4 regions of the Pantoea alfalfae genome follow, and region 2 is predicted to be linked to each of the others. Evidence: predicted binding sites of a transcription regulator. Region 2 holds the regulator's gene; each other region holds the start of a gene.
What was found. Region 2 encodes PhoB, which activates phosphate uptake and scavenging genes when phosphate is short. Its sites were predicted from a motif close to CTGTCATAAAACTGNCNNAT; they were not measured.
Positions count from the first base shown of each region.

Region 1: the regulator PhoB is predicted to act here: its motif matches at 2,336-2,355, upstream of glpT (glycerol-3-phosphate transporter).
Region 3: the regulator PhoB is predicted to act here: its motif matches at 1,955-1,974, upstream of ugpB (sn-glycerol-3-phosphate ABC transporter substrate-binding protein UgpB).
Region 4: the regulator PhoB is predicted to act here: its motif matches at 1,194-1,213, upstream of serA (phosphoglycerate dehydrogenase).

Region 1 covers NZ_CP082292.1:3,820,257-3,824,536, reverse strand. Annotated here, with positions in the region: gene yigL (sugar/pyridoxal phosphate phosphatase YigL) at 4-804, shown strand; gene glpT (glycerol-3-phosphate transporter) at 851-2,191, opposite strand; gene K6R05_RS17825 (carboxylate/amino acid/amine transporter) at 2,566-3,429, shown strand; gene K6R05_RS17820 (YehS family protein) at 3,941-4,280, opposite strand, start outside.
Region 2 covers NZ_CP082292.1:3,068,382-3,072,661, reverse strand. Annotated here, with positions in the region: gene K6R05_RS14525 (AAA family ATPase) at 1-1,204, opposite strand, end outside; gene sbcD (exonuclease subunit SbcD) at 1,201-2,400, opposite strand; gene phoB (phosphate response regulator transcription factor PhoB) at 2,598-3,287, shown strand; gene phoR (phosphate regulon sensor histidine kinase PhoR) at 3,302-4,280, shown strand, end outside.
Region 3 covers NZ_CP082292.1:338,079-342,358, reverse strand. Annotated here, with positions in the region: gene ugpA (sn-glycerol-3-phosphate ABC transporter permease UgpA) at 1-513, opposite strand, end outside; gene ugpB (sn-glycerol-3-phosphate ABC transporter substrate-binding protein UgpB) at 567-1,883, opposite strand; gene livF (high-affinity branched-chain amino acid ABC transporter ATP-binding protein LivF) at 2,288-3,001, opposite strand; gene livG (high-affinity branched-chain amino acid ABC transporter ATP-binding protein LivG) at 3,003-3,770, opposite strand; gene K6R05_RS01550 (high-affinity branched-chain amino acid ABC transporter permease LivM) at 3,767-4,280, opposite strand, start outside.
Region 4 covers NZ_CP082292.1:774,417-778,696, forward strand. Annotated here, with positions in the region: gene K6R05_RS03705 (LysR family transcriptional regulator ArgP) at 1-273, opposite strand, end outside; gene rpiA (ribose-5-phosphate isomerase RpiA) at 456-1,115, shown strand; gene serA (phosphoglycerate dehydrogenase) at 1,395-2,633, shown strand; gene K6R05_RS03720 (5-formyltetrahydrofolate cyclo-ligase) at 2,978-3,571, opposite strand; RNA gene ssrS (6S RNA) at 3,678-3,860, opposite strand; gene zapA (cell division protein ZapA) at 3,900-4,229, opposite strand.

The DNA of each region.
Region 1 (4,280 bases), 750 kb from region 2:
TTCATGTATCACATCGTTGCATCCGATCTGGATGGCACGCTGCTTTCTCCCGAACATCGCCTGACCCCTTTTGCACGTGAAACGCTGCAGCAGCTGGTCGCTAAGGATATTCACTTTGTCTTCGCCACCGGTCGTCATCATATCGATGTCGGACAGATGCGCGACAGCCTGGCGATTCCGGCCTGTATGATTACCTCAAACGGTGCGCGCGTGCACAATGCAGAGGGCGAGCTGGTGTTCAGTCATAATCTGGATGAGGATATCGCCAGCGACCTGTTTGGCCTGCAATATCATCACAGCGATATTCTGACCCACGTTTACCGCGACGATGAGTGGTTTGTCAGCCGTTCAAGTCCGGCTGAGCAAGACTATTTCCGCGAGTCCGTGTTCAACTATCAGGTCTACGAGCCAGGTCTGCTGCCAACCAGCAACATCAGCAAGGTCTTTTTCACCTGCGAAAACCCTGAGCATCTGATCCCGATGGAGCAGGCAATTGAAGCGCGCTGGGGCGATCGGGTTAACGTCAGTTTCTCGCTGCCAACCTGTCTGGAAGTCATGGCGGGCGGCGTGTCGAAAGGCCATGCGCTGGAAGCGGTTGCGAAAACGCTGGGCCATTCACTGGAAAGCTGCATTGCCTTCGGCGACGGTATGAATGATGTGGAGATGCTGTGCATGGCAGGTAAGGGCTATATCATGCAGAACGCCCATCAACGGTTGAAAGATACGCTGCCGGAGCTGGATGTGATCGGTTCAAATGCTGATGATGCGGTGCCGCAGACGTTGCGCACGCTCTATCTGGCTTAAGCCGTTAGCGTAAAAAGGGCCGGTATCCGGCCCTTTTTTATTGCCGTCAGGCAGGGGTCTTTTTGTGTTTGTGTTCGCTGACCATGGTCAGTAACAGCAGAATAACCGCCAGCACACAGCCCGCAATCATCACCATGAAGCCGCCATCCCAGCCGAAGTAATCGACGGTGTAACCGACAATGGCGCTGGCCGCGACCGAACCGCCGAGGTAGCCGAACAGGCCGGTGAAGCCCGCCGCTGTCCCCGCCGCTTTTTTCGGTGCCAGTTCCAGCGCATGCAGACCAATCAGCATCACCGGACCGTAGATCAGGAAGCCAATCACGATCATGCAGGCCATGTCAACGCCAGGATTGCCCGCGGGGTTGAGCCAGTAGATCACGGTCGCGATGGTCACCAGCGTCATAAAGAACACCCCGGTCGCACCGCGATTACCGCGAAACACTTTGTCCGACATCCAGCCACACAGCAGCGTTCCCGGAATCCCCGCATATTCATAGAGGAAGTAGGCCCACGACGACTTATCCAGCGTGAAGTGTTTGACTTCGCGCAGATAGGTTGGTGACCAGTCGAGGATGCCGTAGCGCAGCAGATAGACAAACACGTTGGCCAGCGCGATGTACCACAGCAGCTTGTTCGGCAGCACATACTTCATGAAGATCTGTTTTGCCGTCAGCTCCTCTTCGTGACTGGCATCGTAGTCGGGCGGATAGTCGTTTTTGTACTCTTCAATCGGTGGCAGACCACAGGATTGCGGCGTGTCGCGCATTAGCGCAAAGGCCAGAATCGCAATGGCAATCGCGCCAAACGCGGGCATGTAAAGTGCCGCTTTCCAGTCGTTGAACCACGCCATACCCAGCAGGAAGAGCAGCGGTGGAATACCGCCGCCCACGTTATGCGCACAGTTCCAGACCGAGACAATCCTGCCTCGCTCCTTCTGCGACCACCAGTGAACCATGGTTCGTCCACACGGAGGCCAGCCCATGCCCTGGAACCAGCCGCAGATAAACAGCAGCACAAACATCACCATGATGCTGGAGGTCGCCCAGGGGACGAATCCCATGATCAGCATCACAGCTGCGGCCAGAATCAGGCCTGCCGGTAAGAAGACGCGCGGGTTAGATCGGTCAGAGACCGAGCCCATGATGAATTTTGAAAAGCCGTAGGCAATGGAGATGCCGGACAGGGCAAAGCCGAGATCGCCACGTGAAAAACCCTGCTCCACCAGATAGGGCATGGCGAGCGCGAAATTTTTTCTGACCAGATAATAGGCCGCATAACCAAAGAAGATCCCGATGAAAATTTGCCAGCGCAGACGGCGGTAGAGCGGATCGACGTGATCCTCCGCCACCTGAGGCTGACGTGGTGCAGGTTTAAAAATGCTCAGCATCAGTGAGGCCCTCCAGGGCACATTATGGTTTTTAATTCCCGGCAGGTTGGAGCAGGAAAGTGCAGAACAAAATGGATGCATAATGTTCCATTTCGCGCAAAGAATAGTGTTAGTTGCGCAACGTTACTGTGATGAATGACACATTTGTTACAGTTTTATTACAATGAGGAGCGGAAGCGATCATCTGATGGATCATTTCGCGCATTTTATGTGGCTGAAAACCTATTCTTTCGACTTTTATGTCAGGAAGTGTAAGCAGGCTGTCCGGAAGGCTTTTTAATTGCCTGGTTTATAATCAGATGTCAACCAGATTTCACAGCCTGACGGCGGCACATTGTTTACACTGACGGCCTGTTAATTTCGGGGTCGTCGCCGTGTTTTTATTGATTATTACCACCATTCTGTGGGCATTTTCGTTCAGCCTGATTGGCGAATATCTCGCTGGCCAGGTGGATAGCTGGTTCTCTGTGCTGATGCGGCTGGCGCTGGCTGCGCTGGTGTTTTTGCCTTTCCTGCGCTGGCGTGGTCATCGCCTTTCAACGCTGCTGCTTTATATGCTGGTGGGGATGCTGCAACTGGGGGTGATGTATCTGCTGAGCTTCGAAGCCTATCTCTACCTTAGCGTGTCAGAATTCCTGCTGTTTACGGTGATGACGCCGCTTTATGTGACGCTGATTTACGATCTGATCAGCCGTCGTCCACTGCGCATCGGCTATATCTTTAGTGCGCTGCTGGCGGTGGCTGGCGCGGCCATTATTCGCTATGACAAAGTCAGCGATCATTTCTGGTTCGGTCTGCTGTTAGTGCAACTGGCAAACATCTGCTTCGCGGCTGGCATGGTGGGCTATAAACGTCTGCAGGAGACCCGTCCCATGCCACAGCATACGGCCTTCTCATGGTTCTACCTGGGGGCGGTGTTGATTGCGGTGATCGCCTGGTGTGCCTGGGGCAATCCGCAGAAATTGCCGACCACCTCATTGCAGTGGGGCATTCTGGTCTGGCTGGGCGTTGCGGCTTCCGGTCTCGGCTATTTTATGTGGAACTACGGTGCGACGCAGGTTGATGCCGGTACGCTGGGCATTATGAATAACATGCACGTGCCTGCCGGGCTGCTGGTGAATCTGGCTATCTGGCAGGAAAAACCGCACTGGCCGAGCTTTATTGCGGGCGCGCTGGTGATTCTTGCCTCGCTGTGGGTGCATAAGCGCTGGGTGGTGGGGCGCGGTGACCTGTCATAAACAGGCCTGTTGCATGGGTGCGGCCTCCCGGGCTGGCGCGTCCGATCGCGAAGGAATCTCACATCCCTGTGGATCGGCCGGGCCATTCCTGGCCCGGACGCTTCGCTCTTCAGACGCGCCAGCCCTGGAGACTTAACAGCATCATCGCAGTAGAACCAGGGGCTCAGAGCGAATATGAAGGAGGGGATGGGTCGCTGAAACGTAGAGCATTCGCGATGGAGCTGGCGTATGCGATCGCGAAGGAATCTTACAGGATGGTTCAGAAATGCCCCCGGCGCTTTTTCCCCCTGCGACGAACGCTCCACCGATGACCCGCTTTCACTCCCCAGAGCTGGCCTGGTGTTGCTGATTAAAAAGCCATGAAGAAGCTTGAGGGAAGAGGTGGCGCAACTGAGGAGCAAAGCGTCCGAGCCAGGGATGGCGAGGCCGTGCTGCATGGATGCAGGCTTTCTTTGCGATCAGATGCGCCACTTCTGACCACGCAGGTACCCGAAGCGATCAGCCACAGACGTTAAGCAGGCTTCTCACTCTTAGGGCGCTGAATCATCGCCAGCCCTTTCAGGAAGTTACGCAGAATCTGATCGCCGCATTCGCGGTAGTTCTTATGATCAGGTTTGCGGAAAATCGCACCAATCTCAGCCTGTGAAACGGTAAAATTCACGCGCTTCAGTACATCAGGAATGTCGGTGGTTTTCAGATCAAAAGCGATACGCAGCTTTCTCATGAAGATGTTATTGGTCATCTTGCGCTCAATCGACGGCGCGGGCGCATCTTCACTTTTGCCGCGACGGTAGAAGATCAGGCCATTCAGAAAATAACCCATCAGCACATCGGGGCAGGGACGGAACGCA
Region 2 (4,280 bases):
CGACCTGCTGCATCTGCTGCGTCAGGCTGGCCTGGGTCTGATCGGCATGCTGCTGCAGACGACTGTTCTCCTGCTGCTGCTCCGCAAGGTGCTGCTGCAGCGTACTCATCCGCTGATCCAGCGGCAGCACCTGTTCCGTCAGCAGGTTTTCCTGCTGCTGCTGTTCCTGCTGCGCCTGCTGGCGGGCCGTCTGAGCGGCTGCGTAGTGCTGCTGATGCTGCTGCTGCTGGTTCTGCGCCAGCGCCGTCGCTGACGTGAGCTGCTGATAGCGGCTCTCAGCCTGCTGCTGTTCGCTGCGCAACGCGTCGCGCTGCTGCAGTTTTATCCGCAGCTTTTCAGCCGGTTCGCTGCGAGCCAGCCGCTGGCGATCCGTCTCTGCCGCCTGTGAGACGGCCTGAGCCTGCTGCAGCGCGGCTTCAGCCTGCGCACTGTCCTGCAGTAACTGCTGTGCCTGCTGCTGCCATTGCTGCTGTTGCTGCGCCAGTTGATAGTGTGCACTGAGCTGCTGTTCCGCGTCAGTCAGAGCGGTGAGCTGCTGTTGCAGGGCGTCACGGGCGTCGCTATCCAGCAGGGCCATCGCCCCCGCCTGGCTGCGCAGCAGATCCAGCTGAGTTTTCGCCTCTTTGTGGCGCTCGTAGATGGCAGCGGAAATCAGGCCGTAAATTTCGGTGCCGGTTAGCTCCTCCAGCAGTTCGGCGCGTTCACTGGCTTTAGCATTGAGGAAGGCGGCAAACTGGCCCTGTGACAGCATCATCGAGCGGGTAAAGCGTTCGAAATCAAGACCTGAGAGGGTTTCGATCAGCTTCAGCTTGTCACCGACTTTATCGGCAACAATGAGGTTGTCGTCACAGCGCGCCAGCTCAACGCGCGGTGCCTGCAGTTTGCCGTCGGCGGTGCCGCGTGCGCGGTTCTGGCTCCAGAAGGCGCGCCAGGCTTCACCTTTGATCTCAAACTCGACCTCAGCCAGACATTCTGCGCAGTCGCGGGTCATCAGGGCATTCTGGCTCTGGGAAATCGCCCCCAGGCGCGGCGTCTGGTGATAGAGCGCCAGGCAGATCGCGTCCAGCAGGGTGGTTTTACCGGCCCCGGTGGCCCCGGTTATGGCAAACAGGCCGTTGCTGGCAAAGGGTTCGGCGCGGAAGTCGATGAACCATTCACCGCGCAGGGCGTTGAGGTTTTTAAACCGTAGCGTAAGAATCTTCATCGGGTCTCTTCCATAGCGGCCAGCGTCTGGCGAAACAGCGTGGTCATCTCGTCAATTTGCGCCGGTTGCAGCGCCTCATCCAGCGCCAGGCGGCGCGCGAAGACCTCTTCCACCTTCAGCTCACTCAGCGTTTCGTTGTCGAGCCGCGCCAGGCTCTGCTGACGCTGTTCACGACTGCGGCGTAACAGCAATACCTCGACCGGCAGCGTAGCGGTCAGTGTTTCGACCTGGCGCTGCAGATCGCTGAGGTACTCCTGGGTGGTAACTTCGATGTCGAGCCAGGTCGGTTTTTCCTGCTCTGTCGTACTAAAGGCGTTTAGCTGCTCCGCAATCTGCGCCAGCGAACCTTTCAGCACCTGCATCGGCTGCGCCTGTGGCACCACCAGCGGCGTAACTGACTGCAGGCCACTGACCGCCAGTTCCAGCAGGAAGACGCTCTTTTCACTCCCCAGCTCATCAAAGCTCAGCGGAATCGGCGAGCCGCTATAGCGGATATGCTCGCTGCCGGCCACGCGCTGGGCGCGATGAATATGGCCGAGCGCAATATAGTCAGCAGCCGGAAACGCGCTGGCCGGAAACGCGTCCAGCGTGCCGATGTAGATGTCGCGCACCGAATCGCTCTGGCTGACGCCGACAGTGGTGAGGTGACCGGTAGCAATGATTGGCAGCGCATAGCCCAGCGCCTGGGCAGCGGCGAAACGCTGCTGATAGTGGTGGGCAATCGCCTCCAGCAGCGAGGTCTGTTTGTCGCGGCCCGACTGACCCGCCCGGCTGCGCAGGATATCGCGCGGGCGCAGATAGGGAATGGCGCACAGTAGCGCACCCGGCTCGCCCTGGCGGGTGTTGAGCAGTAGCACATCATCCTGCTCCTGCGGTGTAGCGATCACCCGGGTATTGAGACAGGCCAGCAGCTCGCGTGACTCGTTCAGCGTTGCCACGGAATCGTGGTTACCCGCCAGCACAATCAGCTGACAGCCGGTGGGCTGCAGCGCCACCACAAAACGGTTAAACATCTCGCGGGCGTAGCTGGGCGGCGTGCCGGTATCAAACAGGTCGCCTGCAATAATCAGCGCATCCACCTGATGCTGTTCAATCTGGATCAACAGCCAGTCGAGAAACGCCTGATGTTCGGCTGCCCGACTTTTGTTGTAAAAGAACTGCCCCAGATGCCAGTCCGCAGTATGAATAATGCGCATGATGAGTCCCTGCCGTTGTGATTCGCCGGGCGATTATACTGGCTCTGCGGCCAAAGCAAAAAAATGTCGCTGCGCTGTCATAAATGATTACCAGTGAGGTTACAGGCAGGTTATGTTTTTCATAAAAGTGTCACAAATCTGACGCATAATGGCGCCGCGAATCTCAGTGACAGCCGTCATAATCAGCAGGAGTAATAATGGCTAAGCGCATTTTGGTTGTGGAGGATGAAGCCCCCATCCGTGAAATGTTGTGTTTTGTTCTGGAGCAGAACGACTATCAGCCAATCGAGGCGGAAGATTATGACAGCGCCGTTGGCAAGCTGATTGAACCCTGGCCCGATCTGATTTTGCTGGACTGGATGTTACCCGGTGGCAGCGGTATTCAGTTTATTAAGCATCTGAAGCGCGAGGCGATGACCCGCGATATCCCGGTGATGATGCTGACCGCGCGTGGCGAAGAGGAAGATCGGGTACGTGGCCTGGAAGTGGGCGCCGATGATTACATTACCAAGCCGTTTTCACCCAAAGAGCTGATGGCGCGGATCAAAGCGGTGATGCGCCGCATTTCGCCGATGGCGGTGGAAGAGGTGATTGAGATGCAGGGGCTGAGTCTGGATCCCTCCTCACATCGCGTGATGTCCGAAACCACGCCGCTGGAGATGGGCCCCACCGAATATAAGCTGCTGCACTTCTTTATGACTCACCCGGAACGCGTCTACAGCCGCGAACAGCTGCTGAACCACGTCTGGGGCACCAATGTGTATGTGGAGGATCGCACTGTCGATGTTCACATTCGCCGTTTACGTAAAGCGCTGGAAGTCTCCGGCCACGATCGCATGGTACAAACCGTCCGTGGAACAGGGTATCGTTTCTCTGCCCGCTACTGAACGGAGCCTTTACCGTGCTGGAACGCCTCTCCTGGAAGAGATTACTGACAGAACTGCTGCTGGCCAGTCTGCCTGCTGCGCTGCTGGGCCTGCTGTTTGGCAGCCTGCCCTGGTGGCTGCTGGTGAGCGTGCTGGTGGTGCTGTTGTGGCATTTCCACAATCTGATGCGGCTGTCGCACTGGCTGTGGCTCGACCGCACCATGACGCCACCGACCGGGCGTGCCAGCTGGGAACCGCTGTTTTATGGGCTTTACCAGATGCAACTGCGCAACCGGCGGCGGCGGCGTGAACTGGGCAATCTCATTAAACGCTTCCGCAGCGGGGCCGAATCGCTGCCGGATGCGGTGATCCTGACCACGGAAGAGGGCACTATTTTCTGGTGTAACGGCCTGGCGCAACAGCACCTGGGGCTGCGCTGGCCGGAAGATAATGGCCAGAATATCCTCAATCTGCTGCGTTACCCGGAGTTCTCCCGCTATCTTCGCCAGCGCGATTTTGACAAGCCGCTGACGCTGGTGCTGAACAACAAACTTCATATGGAATTCCGCGTCATGCCCTACAGCGAGGGGCAATGGCTGCTGGTAGCCCGTGATGTGACGCAGATGCATCAGCTGGAAGGGGCGCGCCGTAACTTCTTTGCCAACGTCAGCCATGAGTTACGGACGCCGCTCACCGTGCTACAGGGCTATCTGGAGATGATGAACGACTCGGTGATGAGCGAGCCTTCGCGCAGCAAAGCGCTGCACACCATGTCGGAGCAGACGCGCCGCATGGACAGCCTGGTGAAACAGCTGCTGACGCTGTCGCGTATTGAAGCCGCCCCCGCGATCGATCTCAAAGAGAAGGTCGATGTGCCGGTGATGCTGAAACTGCTGCAGCATGAGGCGGCGACACTGAGTGGCGGTCGGCACGATATCCATTTTCATACCGATCCCCATCTGAAAGTGTTCGGCAACGACGAACAGCTGCGCAGCGCGATCTCCAACCTGGTTT
Region 3 (4,280 bases), 1.2 Mb from region 2:
GCTCATCTGCTGCCAGATTGATGCCAGCACAATCAGGAACATCGCCTGACCGCTGTTTTGCGCATAGTTCCAGTCGTAGCCGATGTGGTTCAGCAGATAGCTGAACAGGCCCAGACCGGGGTTAAACAGAAACATCCACAGCACCGCAGCCACCACAGGCGCAACGGCGTAGGGCAGCAGCAGCAGGGTCTGATAGAGGCGGCGCAGTCGCACCACATAATCCACCAGCGCCGCCAGCAGCAGCGAAAAGACCATGCCGAACACCGTGACCATGCCGCTGAATTTTATCGTGGTCCAGAACGAGTCCAGATAGTAGGGATCGGCAAACAGGCGTCTGAAGTTTTCCAGCCCGACAAAGCTGCTGGAGATGCCAAAGGGGTCGAGGCTTTGCAGCGAGTACCACAGCGCTTCACCGGCAGGCCAGAGAAAGAAGATGGCGGTAATCAGCAGTTGCGGCAGCACCAGAAGATAGGGCAACAGTCTGGTGCGAAAAACCGGACGGGATGAAGACATGGCGTACCTGGCGTCAGAAAAGAGGGGCCAGCCTGGGCTGGCCAGAGGAGAGATTATTTCACCTGCTGCTGAAAGCGGCGCAGCAGTTCGTTGCCGCGTTTCACTGCGTTATCCAGCGCGCTTTGCGGCGACTGTTTGCCGGTCCAGACGCTTTCCAGCTCCTCGTCGATCACGGTACGAATCTGCGGCATGTTGCCCAGACGCATGCCTTTGGTGAACGGCAGTGGCGGCTTGTTCATCATCTGGCGGGTCGCAATATCTGCACCCGGATTCTTATCGTAGAAGCCCTGCTGTTTCGTCAGCTCGTAGGCGGCGGTGGTAATCGGCAGATAGCCGGTTTTCTGGTGCCATTCCGCGGCGATTTCCGGTTTAGCCAGGAACTGCATGAACTCGGCCACGCCTTTGTAGGTTGCCGCATCTTTGCCTTTCATCACCCACAGGCTGGCCCCGCCGATCAGGGCGTTCTGCGGTGCATTCGGCACGGTGTCGTCATACGGCATCATGCCGACGCCGAAGTTGAATTTGGCGTAGTGGCGGATATCAGCCAGCGATCCGGATGAGGCGGTAGTGATACCGCAGTCACCGTTGTAGAACTTGGCGGTGGACTCATCTTTGCGGCCAAAGTAGGTGAAGTCCCCTTTTTTGTTCATCGCTTCCAGCAGGTCGATGTGACGAACCTGTACCGGCTTGTTGAACTCCAGCACCGCGTTGAGCCCATCAAATCCGTTGTTCTCTGTCGCCACCGGCAGCGCATGCCAGGCGCTGAAGTTTTCAATCTGGATCCAGCCCTGCCAGCCGCTGGCGTAGCCACAGCTCATCCCCGATTTGCGCAGTGCGGCGGCATCCGTCGCCAGCTCCTGCCAGGTTTTAGGGGGTTGATCCGGGTTAAGGCCCGCTTTTTTGAAGGCGTCTTTGTTGTAGTAGAGCACCGGCGTCGAGCTGTTGAACGGCTGAGAGATCAGCTGACCTTTGCTGTCGCTGTAGTAGCCCGCCACCGTTGGTACGAACTGCTTTTCATCAAAGGGGATGCCAGCATCTTTGAAAACCTGATGCACCGGCACAATCGCCTTAGAAGCCATCATGGTCGCCGTACCGACTTCATAGACCTGCAGTACCGCGGGGGCTTTGCCGCTGCGCACGGCCGCAATCCCTGCCGCCAGGCTCTGCTCGTAGTTACCTTTGTAGGTCGGAACAATTTTGTAATCGGGATGCGTCTGGTTAAAACGCTGTGCCAGCGAATCCACTTCTTTGCCTAACTCGCCTTCCATAGAGTGCCAGAAAGGAATCTCAGTGGCGGCCATGGCATGGCTGCTGAGTGTCAGACCGAGCAGCACGCTCATCAGGCTACGACGAAAGGTAACGACGGACATAGAATTTTCCTGTGCAGGTAAATACGCGTGAAATCACGGATTTCTGGTTCGCGAAGTAACATGACACGGGGAAATGACGGATTAATAACAGGAAGATGACAGGCGGGTGACAGGCTTTATTGAGAAAAAGAGGACGCTGGCAGCACGGCGGCAAAACGCCCGCGATACCAGTTTTTAGTTACATAAATTGCAGAGCGACTGGAAGCTGAAAATACCTTACTGAGGTTTTCACTTCACTGAAGTCGAAGGCCGTCAGCGGCTCCACTCAAACCAACACTCAAGGCCGTCGGCGTCGCAGGCAGTTCGGCATCGGCCAGCGCACAGCATCCGGAGCGTACTGAAGTACGTGAGGAATGCGAGCACTGCCCGGTGTCGAAATGGCAAGTAAACCAGGCCTCTAAAGGTTAAGCGCCGAGGTATGCGCTGCGGACGGCTTCGTTGGATAGGAGCGCTGCACCGCTATCTTCGAGCACGACATGCCCGTTCTCCAGCACATAGCCCCGATCAGCCAGCTTCAGCGCCTGATTGGCATTCTGCTCCACCAGGAAAATCGTCATCCCTTCGCTGCGCAACTGCACAATCGTGTCGAAGATCTGCTGAATAATGATCGGTGCCAGTCCCAGCGACGGCTCATCCAGCAACAGCAGGCGCGGCTGGCTCATCAGCGCACGGCCAATCGCCAGCATCTGCTGTTCGCCGCCTGACATCGTCCCGGCACGCTGGATTTTACGCTCCTCCAGCCGTGGAAAGAGTTCATACACGCGCTTAATCCGCGTCAGATACTCCGGGCGGCTGGCAAAAAAGCCGCCCATCGCCAGGTTCTCTTCCACCGTCATGCGCGAAAACACCCGCCGTCCCTCTGGCACGATGGCGATCGCTTCACGCATGATGCGCGCCGTTTGCCAGTCGGTAATGGCTTTGCCATCAAAAGTGATGGTGCCCTGGGTCGCGCGCGGCTCGCCGCACAGCGTGCCCAGCAGCGTGGTTTTTCCGGCGCCGTTAGCGCCAATCAGGGTGACGATTTCGCCCTGATTGATATAGAGACTAACGTTGTGCAGCGCCTGAATTTTGCCGTAGTGAGCGCTGACGTTCTCAATGGTTAACATCGCATTTGCCATCTCAGGCCTCTCCTAAATAGGCACGAATGACATCCGGATTATTACGAATCTCCTCCGGCGTTCCGTTAGCCAGCGGCGTTCCCTGATTAACCACGTAAATACGGTCAGAAATACCCATCACCAGCTTCATATCATGTTCAATCAGCAGCACCGACACCTTGTGTTCACCACGCAGTTCCGCAATCAGCGCGTCCAGCTCGTGGGTCTCTTTGGGGTTAAGACCCGCCGCCGGTTCATCCAGCATCAGAATCTCCGGGCGCGTCACCATACAGCGCGCAATCTCCAGACGGCGCTGCTGACCATAGGCCAGATTGCCCGCCTGACGGTTCGCCAGATCCAGCAGACCCACCCGCTCCAGCCAGGTCGCCGCACGATCCAGCGCCTCGCTCTCACTGCGGCGAAACGCCGGGGTTTTCAGCAGGCCGGAAAATACGCCGCTTTTCAGATGCTGATGCTGCGCGACCAGCAGGTTCTCAATTACTGTCATCTCACGGAACAGACGCACGTGCTGGAAAGTCCGCACGATGCCCATCCGCGCAATCTTCTGGCCCGGCAACCCTTCCAGATGCTGCTCACGCAGTTTGATCGTGCCACCGGTGGGTTTGTAAAAGCCGGTCAGGCAGTTGAACACGGTGGTTTTACCGGCACCGTTGGGACCAATCAGTGAAACGATCTCCTGTGGACGCAGCTCCAGTGCCACATTGTTCACGGCTAACAGACCGCCGAAGCGCATCATCAGGCCTTCAACGGCTAATAAAGGCTGAATCATGCCTGTTCTCCTTGTTTACCGGTTCTGAGCTTCAGATGCGGACGCTTCATCGGCAACAGGCCCTGCGGACGCCAGATCATCATCAGCACCATCAGGCCACCCAGCACCAGCATGCTGTATTCATTGAGGTCGCGCATCAGCTCGCGTGACACCACCAGCAGGATGGCGGCCAGAATGACCGCAAACTGCGAGCCCATCCCGCCCAATACCACAATCGCCAGCACAAAGGCGGACTCGACAAAGGTAAAGGATTCCGGGCTGACAAAGCCCTGACGCGCCGCGAAGAGACTGCCGGCAAAACCGGCAAACGCGGCACTGATGGTAAAGGCGGTCAGCTTGATGCGGGTCGGACTCAGGCCCAGTGAACGACAGGCAATCTCATCTTCGCGCAGCGCTTCCCAGGCCCGGCCCAGCGGCATCCGCAACAGCCGGTTGATCACGAACAGCGTCAATACCACCAGCAGCAGCGCCACCAGGTAGAGGAAGATGATGCGGTCGCTGGGATCGTAC
Region 4 (4,280 bases), 1.7 Mb from region 2:
CAGCGGCGTGGTGCCACTGTTCTCGTCGCCCAGCCACTCCTCTTCCAGCAATTCTACCTGATGCAGCAACGCCAGCAGTTTTTGCCCCTGTTCAGTCGGACGCGGTGGCACGGTACGTACCAGCAGCGGCTGACCAAACAGGTTCTCCAGCTGCTTGATACGCTGTGAAACCGCCGACTGGGTGATACATAACTTTTGTGCGGCACGCTCAAAGCCGCGTTCGCGGATCACTGAATCCAGCGCCTGAAGCGTTCGATAATCCGGGCGTTTCATTCTTCTTCTCTCTCCTTCAGGGTGGACGTCACTATGCCACAAAAGTGTCACCTGTGATGGCTCTCTTATTTTTTGTGGGCTGGCTTCCAAAGCGATAAATCCACGTCGGACAGCCGAGCATTTTCAGCAAGCCTTGTTTTATACTACGCGCACTTCGTTGTCGCACAGGTTTTAAACATACCATGACCCAGGATGAACTGAAAAAAGCCGTTGGCTGGGCTGCACTTGAGTACGTGCAGCCGGGCACCGTTGTTGGCGTAGGCACCGGATCCACCGCTGCCCACTTTATTGATGCGCTGGCCACAGTCAGGCATCAGATTGAAGGTGCTGTCTCCAGCTCGGATGCCTCAACCCAGAAGCTGAAGAGCCTGGGTATTCAGGTGTTTGATCTGAACGAGATTGACCTGCTGTCGGTATACGTTGATGGCGCGGATGAGATCAACCCACAGATGCAGATGATCAAAGGCGGTGGCGCAGCGCTGACGCGCGAAAAGATCGTGGCCGCGGTGGCAGAGACGTTTATCTGCATCGCTGACGCCTCAAAAGAGGTCGATGTGCTGGGGCGTTTCCCTCTGCCGGTCGAAGTGATTCCGATGGCGCGCAGTTACGTGGCGCGTCAGCTGGTGAAAATGGGTGGCTTACCTGAGTATCGTCAGAACGTGGTCACGGATAACGGCAACATTATTCTTGATGTGCATAATCTCCGCATTCTCGATCCGATTGAGCTGGAAAAAACCATCAATGCTTTGCCTGGCGTCGTGACCGTTGGCCTTTTTGCCGCGCGCGGTGCCGATATCGCATTGATCGGCGGTCCTGATGGCGTGAAAACCATCAAAAAATGATCTGTCTGGCGCTGTAAAGGCGCCGGTTATTTCTGCCTGCAAATCATCTTTTCTCGCGTCGGTGAAATTTGGTGACTTATGTCACATAACCGTCATCGACAGTAGGTTCGTTCTCTCTTCATCGCTGACCTCATGATTTTGTCCGGCAATGTGCTGCTGCCAGCCATTGCCATGCTGGCTGGCGGGCAATCGTTTGTATTGCCGGACGCGATTTTTTTGATATTTTGACAGAAGGCTGGCTTATGGTAGTCCTCATTGAATGCTGAATAGGATCGGGAAATGGCAAAGGTATCACTGGAAAAAGATAAGATTAAGTTCCTGCTGGTGGAAGGTGTCCATCAGAGCGCGCTGGAAAACCTGCGGGCTGCAGGCTATACCAACATCGAATTCCACAAGGGCGCACTGGACTCCGACGCGTTAAAAGCATCGATCCGCGATGCGCACTTCATTGGTATCCGTTCCCGCTCCCAGCTCACTGAAGAGATTTTTGCGGCGGCTGAAAAGCTGGTCGCCGTGGGCTGTTTCTGTATCGGCACCAACCAGGTTGATCTGCAGGCGGCTGCCCGCCGGGGTATCCCGGTGTTCAATGCGCCTTTCTCGAATACCCGCTCGGTGGCGGAGCTGGTCATTGGTGAGATGCTGCTGATGCTGCGTGGCATCCCGGAAGCAAACGCGAAAGCACACCGTGGCATCTGGAATAAGATTGCCAAAGGCTCATTTGAAGCGCGTGGCAAAAAGCTGGGCATCATCGGTTACGGTCATATCGGTATGCAGCTGGGCGTGCTGGCAGAAAGTCTGGGCATGCATGTTTTCTTCTACGACATTGAAAACAAGCTGCCGCTGGGTAATGCCACGCAGGTACGCCATCTTGCAGACCTGCTCAACATGAGCGACGTTGTCAGCCTGCACGTGCCGGAAACGGCCTCTACACAGGATATGATCGGTGCAGAGCAACTGGCGCAGATGAAACCCGGTGCGCTGCTGATTAACGCCTCACGCGGTACAGTCGTGGATATTCCCGCGCTGTGTGATGCCCTGGCCAGCAAGCATGTGGGTGGTGCAGCCATCGACGTCTTCCCGACCGAGCCAGCCACCAACAGCGAGCCGTTTATCTCTCCATTGAGTGAGTTCGACAATGTGATCCTGACGCCGCACATTGGCGGATCGACAGAAGAAGCGCAGGAGAATATCGGGATTGAAGTGGCGGGCAAGCTGGCAAAATATTCCGATAACGGCTCGACTCTCTCAGCGGTCAACTTCCCGGAAGTATCACTGCCGATTCACGGTATCAGCGCCAGTCGTCTGCTGCATATCCATGAGAACCGTCCTGGCGTGCTGACGGCCATCAACCAGATTTTTGCCGAGCAGGGTATCAACATCGCCGCCCAGTATCTGCAAACTTCACCGTTCATGGGCTATGTGGTGATCGACATTGATGCAGAGCCGGAAGTGGCCGAGAACGCGCTGCAGCTGATGAAGGCGATTCCGGGTACTATCCGCGCGCGTCTGCTCTACTAAGCGCTACCAACCTGAACAGGCGCTTAGTCGCGTCTCTTCAGGTAGGTAATACAGGCTGTCGCGATTTACTGTAAGATCGAGACTGCGAAGAGAACACGGTCAGATCGGAAAGACGCAAAATCCGCCATCCCTGGCATGCCCGGCCCGCGCGATTAGGCACCTCATCCCTGAGGTGCGCCCGTAAACGGGCCAACGCTTTGCGTTGTTCAAAAACGCTCCCGGCGTTTTTGTCCCTTGCGCGGGACGCTTTCCTCTTCTGACCATGTTCCCTGCGCGTTAAGCTTTTCCATTGCTGCCAGATGCGCCCAGGTATGGGTTTTCACTTGTCTGCAAAAGCGACGCATCTACTCCCACTGCCAGAGTTTTGATGGCGTCATTACCGCCGGCAAAGGCACATCCCATTCTGCCACCGGCAGGCTATCGACCTGCTGACAATCGTGTGCCAGGCCCACCGGCAAAAAACCGTGCTGCCGCCAGTTCTGCAGGGTACGATCGTAGAAGCCGCCGCCCATCCCCAGACGCTGTCCATGCTGATCAAATGCCACCAGCGGCACCATCATCAGATCCAGTTGGTCAAGGGTGATCAACTGCCGGATATCCAGCGGCGGTTCAGGAATGCGCAGCTTATTTTTGAGCAATGGGGTATCGGGCGAGTAGCGCAGAAACAACAAATTACCGGGGGAGAAGGGGTGTAAAACCGGCAGACAGACCGTTTTCTTCAGATGCCAGAGGCGGGCAATCAGCGGACGGGTATTCAGTTCGCCATCCACCGACAGAAAAAGGGCGATATTGCGCGCTTCAGTCACCGGGGCGTAGTTGAGCGCATGTTCAGCGAGCTGCTCAGCGGCCTGCGTTTGCTGCTCATCGGTGAGTGCCCGTCGCAGATGTCGCACATGCTGGCGAATCGCCTGACGCTGGGTCATTGAAGGTTCAGACATGGAAGGTTCAGACATGGAAGGTTCAGACATGATTTCCCCGCCGGATAAGTCGCTGTTGAGCGACTATAACATGTCAGTCAGGGGAAAAAGCAGGACTACAGGAAGAGAGATCTCCGAGATGCCGCCGTAGGCTGTAACCCTTGAACCCTTGGTTCAAGGTGAACATGCCGTCATAACCATCAGGCTTCTCGGACGAACCGAGCATGCACACAGGTTACGAGCGTCACATTCTGTTTTTTCGAAATATCGGCTCAGGGGACTGGCCCACATGCAAACATCTCAGAGAAGATTTACCTCACCGTTACTTAAGTATAGCAACCATGAAGTTTTATTCGAATTTCGCACCCTCACGCTCAGAGATGCGACCCTGCTCAACTAATGCCTGTTCAATCGTCTGCTGCAACATACGGATACGTTGTTCCATATTAGCAGCATAATCGCGCGTTTTCACTTTCTCTTGCGCCAGCTCGTGGCAGACGTTTAACGCTGCGATGAACACCAGTTGTTCTGTATTGGTGACTCTAGTGCGAACTTTTAGATCTTGCAACCGTTGATTGAGATCTTCAGCCGCGCTATTGAGCGCATCTTGCTGCTCTGGCGGACAATTTACTCTCAACGAACGACCAAAAATTTGTAAATCTACCGGTTGTGCAGACATGCCACCTTCCTGACTGATTACTTCGCTCGCAACTCCCTTAGCAGTCAATGG